Regions from separate parts of the Clostridium sp. 10cd* genome, predicted to be linked through region 4. Evidence: riboswitches for the same ligand, from Rfam matches in the RefSeq annotation. Region 4 holds a riboswitch; each other region holds the start of a gene.

Region 1 (3,122 bases), 770 kb from region 4:
CAGTAAAGGGCATATAGGTAGTTGCGGTTGCCTGAGAAAGCTGAAAAAACAGAAAGGTGTTGCTTAGGAACGGCTGTTTATCTGCCATAAGGAAGTAAAGAGCAGTCCATGTCAGAAAATGCGTGCAAAGCAAACCAAGATAGGTCATGAATTGAAACAGCAGTTCACTGTAAAGAAAAGTGGATTTCCGGATTGGCAGAAGACGAACCCGGGTTAAGCCTCCTTCACTCATAAAGGTTTTATAGCGCTTCCTGTGTATCAGAAACAGGAGCAGAAAGCTTGGATAGAATGCCAGAAGCATAATAGAGTTGATATCCTCAGTAATTCCGATAAAGCATAGCGCGACCTGAACGAGGAAGATATCCACGTACAGGAATATGATCTTATTCACATAAGGCGCAGAGGTATTTTCAATAAATAAGCGAATCTCTTTCATCGCAGTCTCCTTTCTGTATTGCGCACGCAATACACTTGATGGAAATAAAAATTACGTGTTCCATAGCTTTGTAAGCCAGACAATCGTCTGCTGAAAATCCAGGCCGCTTGTCTGACACTCCTTTACAAATTCCTTCATCGTTTCCTCTATCATTTCACTGCGCAGCTTTTCCAGAATTTTCTCATTGACGATAACTACACTTTTCACATTGCTTATCGTCTTTATAATACCTTCATCTTCCAGCTGTTTATAGGCTTTTTGTACCGTGTTAGGATTGATGGAGAGCTGAAGTGCAAGCTCACGGCGGCTTGGCAGTTCTTCATAATGCTTCAGCTCATCCGCAAGGATTAGCTTTTTGATATAGCGACTGAGCTGTGGATACATCGGTTCTTTCTTGTTAAACTGTATATCCTGTAAGTTCATGCACATTCACCTCTCTTCAAGTGTATTATAACCGCAATACACTGCACAGTCAAGAAAAGCCTGTTTGTTTTTACAGACAGGCAGACTGTAAATGCATTCAAAAGATAGTTTCCTCAGCATTAAGAACACCGGTTTTTATCCATTCTGATAGATACTCGCGAATCAGATGCTCGTGTGTGTTTTTATCATTGGACACATAATTCGCAAGGAATGTAGCGAGTGTAACATGCTCCGTACGAAAGGCTCTGCTTTTATCCTTTGTTGTGTTCTGAATCCAGAAAATATAATTGTATGCTTTATACCAGGGGGAAACATATACGTTTATATGATATTGAACATTTGAACGCATATCGATGTAGGCATGAAAAATAGGCTGCTCAGATACAATCATATGCTTATAGTTCTCGAATTCTTCCTTTTGCATCATACTGTCCTCCTTTCTTTTCATCACAGAGGTTAGAAAGCATTTGACAGCGGAACAGCTGCGGATGGACTGACCTCTGTACTTAATCATAAAGAATATTATGAAAAAAACAAGCTTTCTGGGACAAGCGGTATTCTACAGGGTGGAAACGGTCATTTTATGCTGTTAAAATGAAAACTCTATGAGTTCTTTAGCTTTCAGAAAATACAGCATTGCAATTCCCTTTGAACCGTGGTAACATTTTATCGTGATAAAAAAGGGGAGCTGGAAACGGCTGAGAGGAAGCGCTCGCTTCGACCCATAACCTGATTCGGATAATGCCGACGTAGGGAACTGTGTACAATATGAGTGACTGCATATTGAGATATGGCCTGCGTTTGCTGTATCTCTTTTTTATTGCTGCATACGGAAGGGGAGCTCCAACCGTACAAAGAACTTCAGCGAGGGAGCCTGCCAGACAGGCTGAGAGGAAGCTGTATGGCTTCGACCGATCTTGGGATATCAACCGGGAAAGCTGTTTTCTTTGTGCTTCCTGTTCTTATCCCTAAGGAAAGCAAACAGGAGGTAAGTAGAAATGAAAAATGAGAATCGTGTTTTCCGCCATGTATTTCTGGCAATGATGGTAGCCGTTGGAGTTGTCATATCGCCAATTCTGCGTGTGGAGGGAATGTGCCCGATGGCACACTTTATCAATATTACAGTGGCAGTGTTGATGGGACCCTGGTATTCGTTTCTGTGTGCGGTACTGATCGGGGTAATTCGTATGGCAGTCATGGGGATTCCGCCGCTAGCATTAACAGGAGCTGTATTTGGTGCAGCATTGTCAGGTATCTTTTATAAAATCAGCAAGGGAAACATATGGGCAGCTGTGCTGGGGGAGATTATCGGAACAGGAATCATCGGGGCGATTGTTTCCTTTCCGGTCATGGCGTTGCTATGGGGAAGAAACGGTCTGACCTGGATGTTCTACGTTCCTAGCTTCTTTATGGGAACAGTTATCGGCGGTAGTATTGCATTCGTATTTCTGACATCCATGCAGCACAGCGGTATGCTGCTTAAGATGCAGAGAAAGCTGGGAGGAGAACAGAATGTACGAGAAACTCTGGAGTCTGAGAAAACAGCTGCAGCACAGTCATAATCTGATTCACTGCATCACCAATCCAATCAGTATGAACGATTGTGCAAATGCTGTACTGGCACTGGGAGCGAAGCCGATTATGGCACAGCATCCGATGGAATGTGAACAGATAACCGCATGCAGTAAGGCACTGGCACTGAATCTTGGTAACTTTGATGACAGTCGTGCGATTGCTATGAAGAAAAGTCTTCATTGTGCAAATGAGAACGGTATTCCGGTAATTGTTGACATGGTTGGTGCTGGCTGCAGTGACCTGCGTGAAGCGTTTGCAGAGAAGCTGTTGCATGAAGGAAAATTCTCCATCATAAAAGGTAATCTTTCCGAGCTGAAGGCAGTTAGTGGCCGTGACAGTCATGCTCTGGGGATTGATGTGGGTGATGATGATCGGGAAGCTCCTGCAAAGAGTGCTGAATGGCTGGCCGAGCTTGCACGCAAATATGGTACTACTGTCTTGTGCAGTGGAGAGGTGGACATTCTAACGGATGGAAAGCAGATATATTTTGTAGAGAACGGGGATTCCATGATGACGCTTTGTACAGGAACAGGCTGTATGCTGAATGTGATTGCAGCAGCATTTTTATCCGTTACAGAGACTGCGCTTGATGCAGCATTGGCAGCATGTATAACCTTTGAGCTGGCTGCGGAGAAAAGTGTTTCAATCACAGAGGGACCGGGCAGCTTTCATGCATCACTGTTTGATT
Region 2 (3,122 bases), 1.9 Mb from region 4:
GGAAAAAGAGAAGCTGAATGACTTTATGAATGCGGTGCATGATGCGCAGAACGATACGGTGCGCAGTCCGTTTTATGCGGCTGCCCTAAAGACAAAAATGAGAAATCTGAAGGCACAGGATCGCAGGCTGGAGAAGGAGGGCTATGCGCATGTGGACAGCGTGGAGGAGGCGATCGATGTTTTCTTCCAGTGTGAAGGCTTTCCGAAAAGCCGACGTATCCTTGAGTTTCATTTGGAGGAATTGAAAACAGACGTAAGTACGCTTCTGCAGGATATTCACATAACACTTTATGGTAGACAGAAGACGGTGATAGCCGGTGAAAACGGATGTGGAAAAAGTCTGTTGATGAAGGAAATTCATAAAGTATTGAAATCTCATACGGATATTCGTCTCGGCTATATGCCGCAGAATTATGCAGAAGCATTTTCAGCAAAGGACACACCGGTGACATTTTTGCTGGAAGCCTGTGACAGGGACGATATAACAAGAGCGCGGGAATTGCTCGGACGGATGAAGTTCACCAGAGAGGAGATGGAGCATTCCGTATATCAGCTGAGTGAAGGGCAAAAGGCGAAGCTGTATCTGCTGCGGTTCATTAAGCAGGGCTGCAATGTCCTTCTGCTGGATGAGCCGACACGGAATCTGTCTCCGCTGACAAGTCCTGTCATACGCCGTATTCTGAAGGACTTTCCAGGCTGTATTCTGGCTGTATCCCATGACCGGCTGTTTATACAGGAGGTGTTTGATTCTGTTTTGTATGTTGCACAGGGGGAGCTGCAGGTGCTGGAAACCGAACAATTTATGGAAGCACTGGGCTAACACGGATTATACAGGCTGTTCATGGTATGGCAATGCAAACGGGGAATGCCTCCCGCTGCGTCGATCTGTTGTTTTCTGGAAAATGATCGCATACACAAAGCAAAGCCATTGCAGAATTAGCATTGACAGCCCCGTCATTTTGTGGTGTAATATTTTCGTACAAAAAATGGGGTGCCTACGTATGGCTGAGATCGGAGATCATCCGGGACCCAAGGAACCTGATACGGGTAATGCCGGCGTAGGGATTTTATAGGGAAGCACAGCAGGACGGAAGCTTATGCTGTTATCATCCGGAAAAAATCATAGAAGCTGACACCGTAGCGGGCGTACAGCTTTTTTTACATATAGGAGGATAACACAATGTACACTACACAAATGGATGCTGCCAGACAGCATATCATCACTGAGGAAATGAAGGCTGTCGCTGCCTATGAACAGATGGAGGAGGCAGAGGTTTGCCGGTTGGTCGCTGCCGGACAGGTGGTGATCCCGGCAAACAGACATCATACATGCCGGAAATCCTATGGAATCGGAAGCATGCTGAAGACAAAAATCAATGTGAATCTGGGGACGAGCAGAGATTGTCTTGATTTGGACATGGAGATGGAAAAGGTACGGCATGCCGTGCAAATGGGAGCTGAGGCCATTATGGATTTAAGCTCCTTTGGCGATACGCAGACATTCCGTAGAAAGCTGGTTGCGGAATGCCCGGCAATTCTTGGTACCGTGCCGATATATGATGCCCTGGTATATTACCATAAGGCATTGAGGGATATCACTGCACAGGAATGGCTGGATGTCTTTCGTATGCATGCAGAGGACGGTGTTGATTTTATGACAATTCACTGTGGAATCAACAGGCAGACTGCACAGCGCTTCAAACAACAGAAGCGAATTACGAACATCGTATCCCGCGGTGGCTCCATCATGTTTGCCTGGATGGAAATCACCGGGAATGAAAATCCGTTTTATGAGTATTTTGATGAAGTTTTAAGGATATGCAGAGAGCACGATGTCACGCTTTCGCTCGGAGATGCCTGCCGCCCTGGCTGCTTGGAGGATGCCGGGGATATTGCACAGATGGAGGAGCTTGTTACGCTGGGAGAACTGACGCAGCGTGCATGGGCACAGGATGTGCAGGTCATTATCGAGGGACCGGGACATATGCCGCTTCATCAGATTCAGGCGAATATGGAGCTGCAGAAAACAATCTGCAAGGGGGCACCGTTTTATGTGCTCGGTCCAATTGTTACCGATGTCGCACCGGGCTATGATCATATCACTGCGGCGATCGGCGGTGCAATGGCGGCAGCCTACGGAGCCAGCTTTTTATGCTATGTGACACCGGCAGAGCACTTGTCTCTTCCTGATGTCGATGATGTTAAGGAAGGAATCATTGCAAGTAAAATTGCTGCACACGCGGCGGATATCGCCAAGGGAGTAAAGGGAGCTATGGATTGGGACCATCAAATGGCTGTAGCACGCGGTAATCTGGATTGGGAACGTATGTTCGCTTTAGCAATGGATCCGGATAAGGCCAGAGCATACCGTGCCCAGTCTGCACCGGAGCGTGAGGATACCTGCACCATGTGCGGGAAAATGTGTGCTATCCGCAATATGAACAAGCTTCTGCGCGGTGAAATCGTTGATATCATGGAAGAGGACTAGCAGTTTTACGCAGGAGCTGCTGCGGCTTTCCGGCAGGTTGATATCTTGTACGCATGTTCGTGAAATTATGTCAGTGTAAAAAATCATGAACAAGCGGCGAAGGAAAAGCAGGAACAAACGCCGAAAGGTAATGAAAGAAAGCGGTTTAGAAAACTTACTGTAACATACAATAGCTTTACCGATATACAGGGGAAGCTATCATACGCAAGATATAAAATACACAGAAGTAACAGGAACAGCATAAACATTACAGGATAACAAGAAGTAACAGGAAAAGCATTGACAGGCCCCTTGAATACTATATAATGAAGATGATAGGGATGTGGTCATATGTCTGAATTTATTGTCAGTAAGCGGATGAAAGATGTGGTTGAGTTTGATAAAACCAACAAAAAGCTGAGATTCCTGCTAGATGAGGGAGATCAGGTATACTATTACAAGGACTTGGAGACGATCGGTATATCCTGCGAGTATCATCATAATCTGAAAAAAGCCCTTGCGCATAATCTGGTGTTTCCCACCTATGCGGAAGGGAGGCAGTTTGTGCGCGTAGGTATTCGTATGAAGGTGCGGATGGGACAGTCTGTTTTTGTACATGTATCTGAGGACATCGTGGATAAAGGTACCCTGCAGT
Region 3 (3,122 bases), 110 kb from region 4:
CGTTCATGAACCAGATCCCCCCACAACGGAATCAGTCCAGGGACAATGAGATCGGGAAGGTCAAAATCCTGCAGCATATTTTCAGAAATTAAAGCACGATCCTCCTGCATGTTCACAAGGTAAATATAATCATCCGTACTATTGACTATGGTATCATACAACATCCATGGATCCAGCTGAAACTCAGCCAGAATCTCCTTACCGCTTTTCATACAACAACCCCGTTTCTGATTTCAGGCTTCTTTAAAATGGCAGAATGCAGCATCAAAATCCCTGTATTTTTGAGAAGCTCTTTCTTCCTATATCATACCACATCTGCATGAAAAAAATTGCATCATTTTCCTAAATGAATGGTTTTTTAGACTGTATGGAAACTTCATCAAAAAAATATATCACACCAGCATCACACATATTGAAATAACAAATGCTTTTATGTCCATCTTTTCAAGGGCACCTTCTATAACGGCTGCTTCTGTTTGATATTCCAACAGTGATTCAATGGTCCACTGCCCTGTCCCAGATCAAGACCATCGCGTAATGCACCGCTGATAAAAGCCTTGGCTCTTTCCACTGCACTGATCATATCATATCCCAGTGCCAGATTGCCGGCAATGGCGCTGGACAGCGTACAGCCGGTTCCATGGGTGTTTGGATTATCGATTTTTTCACTGGAGAGCCAGTGAGCCTCATCCTTATGTACCAGCAAATCATCGGCACGGTTCATGGAATGCCCGCCCTTTATCAGAATGTATCCGTCATAGTCCTGCGCAATCATGGCAGCAGCCTTCCTCATATGCTGATGATTGCATATCCGTATACCGCTTAAAGCCTCAGCCTCCGGAAGATTCGGTGTTATGATATCGGCAAGAGGAAGCAGCTTTGTTTGCAACAGCTCCAGCGCTGTATCCTCCAGCAGACGGGAGCCGCTGGTGCTGACCATAACCGGATCAACGACAATGCGCTCCACTGCATACTGCTTCAGCTTTTCCACAATGACGGCAATCAGCTCCGGTTGGGAAACCATGCCGATTTTTACCGCATCCGGACGGATATCCGTAAAGACACAGTCAAATTGTTCCTTTAAAAACTTCGGTGTTACATTCATGATCGAAGTCACACCGGTTGTATTCTGTGCAACCAGGGCTGTCAGGATACTCATACCGTATACCTCATGTGCCATAAAGGTTTTTAAATCAGCCTGTGCACCGGCTCCCCCTGTAGGGTCAGTGCCGGCAATTGTTACAACAGTTTTCATGTTCATTCTCCTTTCAAATCATCCAGCGACAGGAAGGCTGCATCGGCCTGCATGCAGATTTCTTTCCAGTGCGCTTTACTGGCTGCATCATATACCGCTGTCACGTGAAAGCCATGCGTCTTCAATGTCTGAACGGCATGCAGTGCATCCTCTACAAACATCGTTTCTGCCTTATCCGTATGCAGCATGGCAGGCATAAGCTCAAACAGACGTCCGTCCTGCTTATCATAGGGGAGCTCCTCACAGCTTGCGACAAAGTCCATATATTCCAGCAGACCGTTTCGTTTCAGGACCTCTTCCGCGCAAACCCGTTCACATGCCGTCAAAACGCCTATACGCATCCCCTGGGTATGCAGTCTTTCCAGACAGGCCCTGGCCCCCTTTTTGGCAGCAACCTCCTGCCTGTAGCGTCGTCGTACGATTGCATAAACCTCTGTACGCACCTGTGCCAGGGAATCCTGTATCACATACTTCTCCTTCAGATACCGGATAGCATCTGTCATCGTCATCAGCTGCAGCTCTTTACTGAGATTTTCCTCTGCTTTGATACCCTTTGTCTGAAGATAGACCGCTGCCAGATCCTCCCAAACCCACATGGAGTCCACCAGCGTGCCATCCAGATCAAATATGTACCCCTTCATATGCTGCGCCTCCTTTTATAATGAAAAAAGGGCTATGCCATGTATGCATAACCCACGTTATATCTGCAGTCCCTACGTTGGCATTATCCAAATCAGGTAATCGGTCGAAGTTCACAACTTCCTCTCAGCCTGTCTACAAGCTCCCTTATTTCCACGCTCATCATACCATTTCCATATATTTTCGTCAACAGGCATCCGCGTTTGAAGACAAGGTTTTTTCTAAACGCAGGCTGACAGATGAGGATTCTGCAAGGCCGGTAAGAAGGGAAGCAGACACACCCGATGCCATCGGATGGTATCCAGCTGCACATTTGTCCCTTCCATCTTTTTATCGGGAACAGTTACGTTTCTTCTTCAGCTGTGATACAATACATTACAGAGGTGATAACATGGATTTAGAAGCATTTTTTCATGAGTATAAAGAAAAAAAGAACGCCTATCAGATGGCACTGAGCACAATGTATTATGACCAGGCCACGATTGCTCCGAAGAACGGCATTCCCTACCGCAACCGCATGACGGCGATCCTGTCGGGAGAAGCCTTCGATCAAATGGCGGACAAGAAAAGTATCCAAAGGATCGAAGAGCTGGCAAGGCAGGAGAATGTAAGTGCAGAGCGTAAGAAAGAGCTGCAGCTGCTGTTGCGCGAGCTGAATGAGCTGCGTGTACTGCCAAGAGAGGTGTACGTGGAGTATCGCAGAACCATCGCAGACAGTGAGGCCGCATGGCATGAGGCAAAGGAACAGGATGATTATCAGCTGTTTAAGCCGCATCTGATCAGCGTCATAGAAAAGCAGAAGGAGATTCTGTCCTATGTCACAGATAAGAAAAGCGATTATGATTTTATGCTGGACAGCTATCAGATCAACACCGATATTGCATATTATGACCGCTTCTTCGATGCCATTCGAAAGGAACTGCTTCCGTTTCTGCAAAAGCTCCTGAAGGAGGGAACACCGATTGACGATTCCCTGCTGTTTACAGCCTTTGATATCAAGGAACAGGAGGCCTTTATGCAGGAGCTCATGGACTATATGAAGGTTAATGACAGGGAATGCTATATGACAACAACGGAGCATCCGTTCACGGACTTCTTCTCAGCGCATGAGGCACGCATTACCACGCATTATCATGAACACAATGTGATGTCTGCGATTTTCTCAACCATTCACGAATACGGGCATGCACAATACGGCCTGCAGGTAAAGGAAGCATATGAGGGAACC
Region 4 (3,122 bases):
ATAGTATATGTATCTGCGTACATTCTAAGAGAGCTGTGGTAATACCTTTTGTCAGAGTAATTGATATTGTCTTGATTCTTCAAAAGCACCCAGCGATATTTTCTAAGCAAGATAACTTCTTGTGATTCCTGAATCGTTTTATTGTCTCTATTGGTGTCATGATTTTGTTTTTCAAGCCTTTTAAGATCTCTATCTTTATATGCTTTCATTACTGAATTGATATAAGTATTAATCAATCCTAATAAATATTTAACAACATGAAAACTATCTAAAATCGACACAGCATTTGGAAAGAAATGCTTGGGTAATTCAAGATAAGGCTTATATGCATCAGAAATAATATAACGAACATGTTTTCTTTCTTCGTATGGAATGGAGAAGAAGTAGTTTTCAATGGTATGATGCCATCGGTTATGCAAGATGTCAACAATCTCTCCAGAAGTAAAGTCCATAAGAATCAAGGCATATTTCTCTTTTTCAGAAATATCAATATGTACTTCATCAACGGAAAGAAACTCAGGAAGAGTTAAACGTGGCAAATCCACGTAAGCAGTGAAAAGATCGTGAACTTGAGTATCAGATAAATTGAATTGTCTGGCAATAGATGCGGTAGAACGATCAAGGTCTTTCATAGCCTCTAAAACTAGTAGAGGAGTAATATCAGAGGATTGTTTATAACGCTGAAAGAATGGGAAATCTTCATTAACATATGTGGAACAGTTAGTGCATTTCCACTTTCTTTGGCTCACGATAAAGATGATGCAAGTTCCGTCTTGTAAGACAGGGTGTTTGATTTTGCGCTTATAAATACCTTTTGAGTGCATTCTGCAAGAACAATTAGGGCAATAAGACGGGATAGATGGTCGAGAGATATATACATACTTGGTATCAGCGATGATTTCAACATCGTTGATGATAATAGAACCATCATCGGGAATGTTTAATAATTTAAATAGATAAGAATGATCCATGATTACCTCCTTCACAGAAGCATAACCAATAGAACATTATAGAAAAAGAAACAGATGAATGCCACCTGTTTCTTTTGGGATTTATCCCCCTAAAGTGTCCCTCAAAGTTCAGACCCCTAAATTGACCCCTAAAGTTTAGCCCCCCAAATATTTTGGATACCCATCTTTTTTGTAGTATAATACAGGTAACGACAGAAGGGAGTGGGCAGTATGAACAGAAAAATGCTGGCACCTATCATAATTGGCATTTTGATTGCATTTTATATGATGATTTGGATCAGCTCCCTGTTTTTTCTGGATGCACCGGAGTTTCTCGTGATCCTGTTTGGCATCCCCATGCTGGCACTGCTTTTTCTGTGGATACATGTTGTCAAGGAACGGCTTGACGAGATAAGGAGCGGAGAAGAAGATGATCTTAGTAAATACTGATTACATTACCGGGAAAACGCTGAATATGCTGGGACTAGTAAAGGGAAGTACGATTCAGACAAAGAATATCGGTAAGGATATTTCTCAGGGCTTTAAGACACTGGTTGGCGGTGAGCTGAAGGCATACAATGAAATGATGAATGAGGCACGTGCACTGGCAACGAAGCGAATGGTGGAGGAGGCAGAGGCTCTCGGTGCTGACGCTATTGTCAACATCCGTTATGCATCCAGTGCCATCATGGGTGGTGCCTCAGAGGTTATAGCCTATGGTACAGCGGTAACCTTCCTGTAAAAGCAGCTTGTCTGCTTTTTTCTTTTCTTTTTTACACGGAGCGTGTATAATGATAGTGTCATGACAGGGGTGCCGTAAGGCTGAGACAGTCCCTTATGACCTGATCTAGTTAATGCTAGCGTAGGGAGTCATATCTATCTTGAGTATTAGATTGGTTCACTTACGCCTCATGGAGGTGTTTTTTTATTGGAAAGGAGAGCTATGGATGAAGCGTTTAAAAAGAATCGGTATGCCGCTGCTCACGCTGCTTCTGGTACTGGCAGTATGGGAAGGCTGTGTTCATGTATTTGATATTGATTTGTATATTCTGCCGGCGCCCTCAAACATCCTACAGGCGCTGTTTGCGAATCGCGATATACTGTGGCTGCATTCAATGGTAACGCTGCAGGAAGCTGTCATTGGTCTACTGATCGCTACACTGCTCGCAATCGTAATTGCGATTGGCATGGATCTTTCCCTGCTGTTTAAACACAGCATATTTCCCCATCTGGTTGTTACGCAGACCGTACCGGTCATGGTGCTGGGACCGCTGTTTTCCATTTGGCTGGGATTCGGCATGGCACCGAAGATTCTAATGGTCATCTTCATGTGCTTCTTTCCGGTCGCAATCGCCTTCTGTGACGCGCTGGGTAAAGTAGACGAGCATCAGATCAGTCTGCTGAAAAGCTTCGGAGCAAAAAAATGGCAGATATATGCATATGTGAAGATACCGGCGGCCTCCACTGCACTTTTTTCCGGATTGAAGGTAGCAGCTACCTACTGTATCGGTGGTGCTATCGTCGGAGAGTGGCTGAGTGCATCCGCAGGACTTGGATACTATATGATCCGTGTAAAAAACGGCTATATGCTGGATAAGGTGTTTGCCTGCGTAGTGGTTATTATCGCGCTGAGTCTGCTGCTGCATGGGGCGGTGGTATTGCTGGAGGCGGTGTTGTTTCCATATGCGAGAAAGAAAAGAGGGAAAGCGAAATGAAGAAATTAGGCTGTATGCTGATGGCTGTGCTGATGGCTGTCGCAGTGAGTGGATGTTCTGATAAAAAGGAAGCATCTGAAAACAAGGAAACAGAAAAAAAGGTAACACTGATTCTGGATTATCTTCCAAACACCAATCATACCGGTTTCTATGTGGCGAAGGAAAAAGGCTTTTTCAAGGAAGAAGGCTTGGATGTGGATATCATTGAGCCGGGAGACGATTCGACAAGTGCAACACTGGTTGCCGCAAACAAGGGAGAATTCGGTGTCAGCTATCAGGAGGACGTCACGTATGCGAGAACGGCGGAGGAACCATTGCCGATTCGTGCAATTGCGACCATCATCCAGCATAATACAAGCGGTTTTGTATCATTGAAAAAGGAAAATATCAAGTCACCGAAGGATTTCGAGGGAAAGGTTTATGCCGGATGGCAGGCACCGAGTGAGGAAGCAGTGGT

What was found. A riboswitch is a leader RNA that binds a small molecule or an ion and turns the genes downstream of it on or off. The one in region 4 is predicted to bind thiamine pyrophosphate.
Region 1: it holds a riboswitch for thiamine pyrophosphate, as region 4 does, so the genes downstream of both, thiW (energy coupling factor transporter S component ThiW) here and ACG3M1_RS04240 (ABC transporter permease) in region 4, are expected to answer to the same signal.
Region 2: it holds a riboswitch for thiamine pyrophosphate, as region 4 does, so the genes downstream of both, thiC (phosphomethylpyrimidine synthase ThiC) here and ACG3M1_RS04240 (ABC transporter permease) in region 4, are expected to answer to the same signal.
Region 3: it holds a riboswitch for thiamine pyrophosphate, as region 4 does, so the genes downstream of both, ACG3M1_RS04785 (HAD family hydrolase) here and ACG3M1_RS04240 (ABC transporter permease) in region 4, are expected to answer to the same signal.

Annotation. Positions count from the first base shown of each region.
Region 1 is NZ_CP172347.1:77,782-80,903, forward strand. Features, by position in the region: gene ACG3M1_RS00345 (hypothetical protein) at 1-436, opposite strand, end outside; gene ACG3M1_RS00350 (GntR family transcriptional regulator) at 488-859, opposite strand; gene ACG3M1_RS00355 (hypothetical protein) at 957-1,286, opposite strand; TPP riboswitch at 1,531-1,632, shown strand; gene thiW (energy coupling factor transporter S component ThiW) at 1,858-2,421, shown strand; gene thiM (hydroxyethylthiazole kinase) at 2,372-3,122, shown strand, end outside.
Region 2 is NZ_CP172347.1:3,577,972-3,581,093, reverse strand. Features, by position in the region: gene ACG3M1_RS17800 (ATP-binding cassette domain-containing protein) at 1-820, shown strand, start outside; gene ACG3M1_RS17805 (ATP-binding cassette domain-containing protein) at 1-17, shown strand, start outside; TPP riboswitch at 978-1,082, shown strand; gene thiC (phosphomethylpyrimidine synthase ThiC) at 1,181-2,488, shown strand; gene ACG3M1_RS17790 (hypothetical protein) at 2,819-3,122, shown strand, end outside.
Region 3 is NZ_CP172347.1:953,174-956,295, reverse strand. Features, by position in the region: gene ACG3M1_RS04795 (putative bifunctional diguanylate cyclase/phosphodiesterase) at 1-212, opposite strand, end outside; gene thiD (bifunctional hydroxymethylpyrimidine kinase/phosphomethylpyrimidine kinase) at 458-1,255, opposite strand; gene ACG3M1_RS04785 (HAD family hydrolase) at 1,258-1,896, opposite strand; TPP riboswitch at 1,950-2,053, opposite strand; gene ACG3M1_RS04780 (carboxypeptidase M32) at 2,286-3,122, shown strand, end outside.
Region 4 is NZ_CP172347.1:844,432-847,553, forward strand. Features, by position in the region: gene ACG3M1_RS04225 (ISL3 family transposase) at 1-971, opposite strand, end outside; gene ACG3M1_RS04230 (hypothetical protein) at 1,182-1,400, shown strand; gene ACG3M1_RS04235 (YbjQ family protein) at 1,381-1,692, shown strand; TPP riboswitch at 1,748-1,836, shown strand; gene ACG3M1_RS04240 (ABC transporter permease) at 1,898-2,665, shown strand; gene ACG3M1_RS04245 (ABC transporter substrate-binding protein) at 2,662-3,122, shown strand, end outside.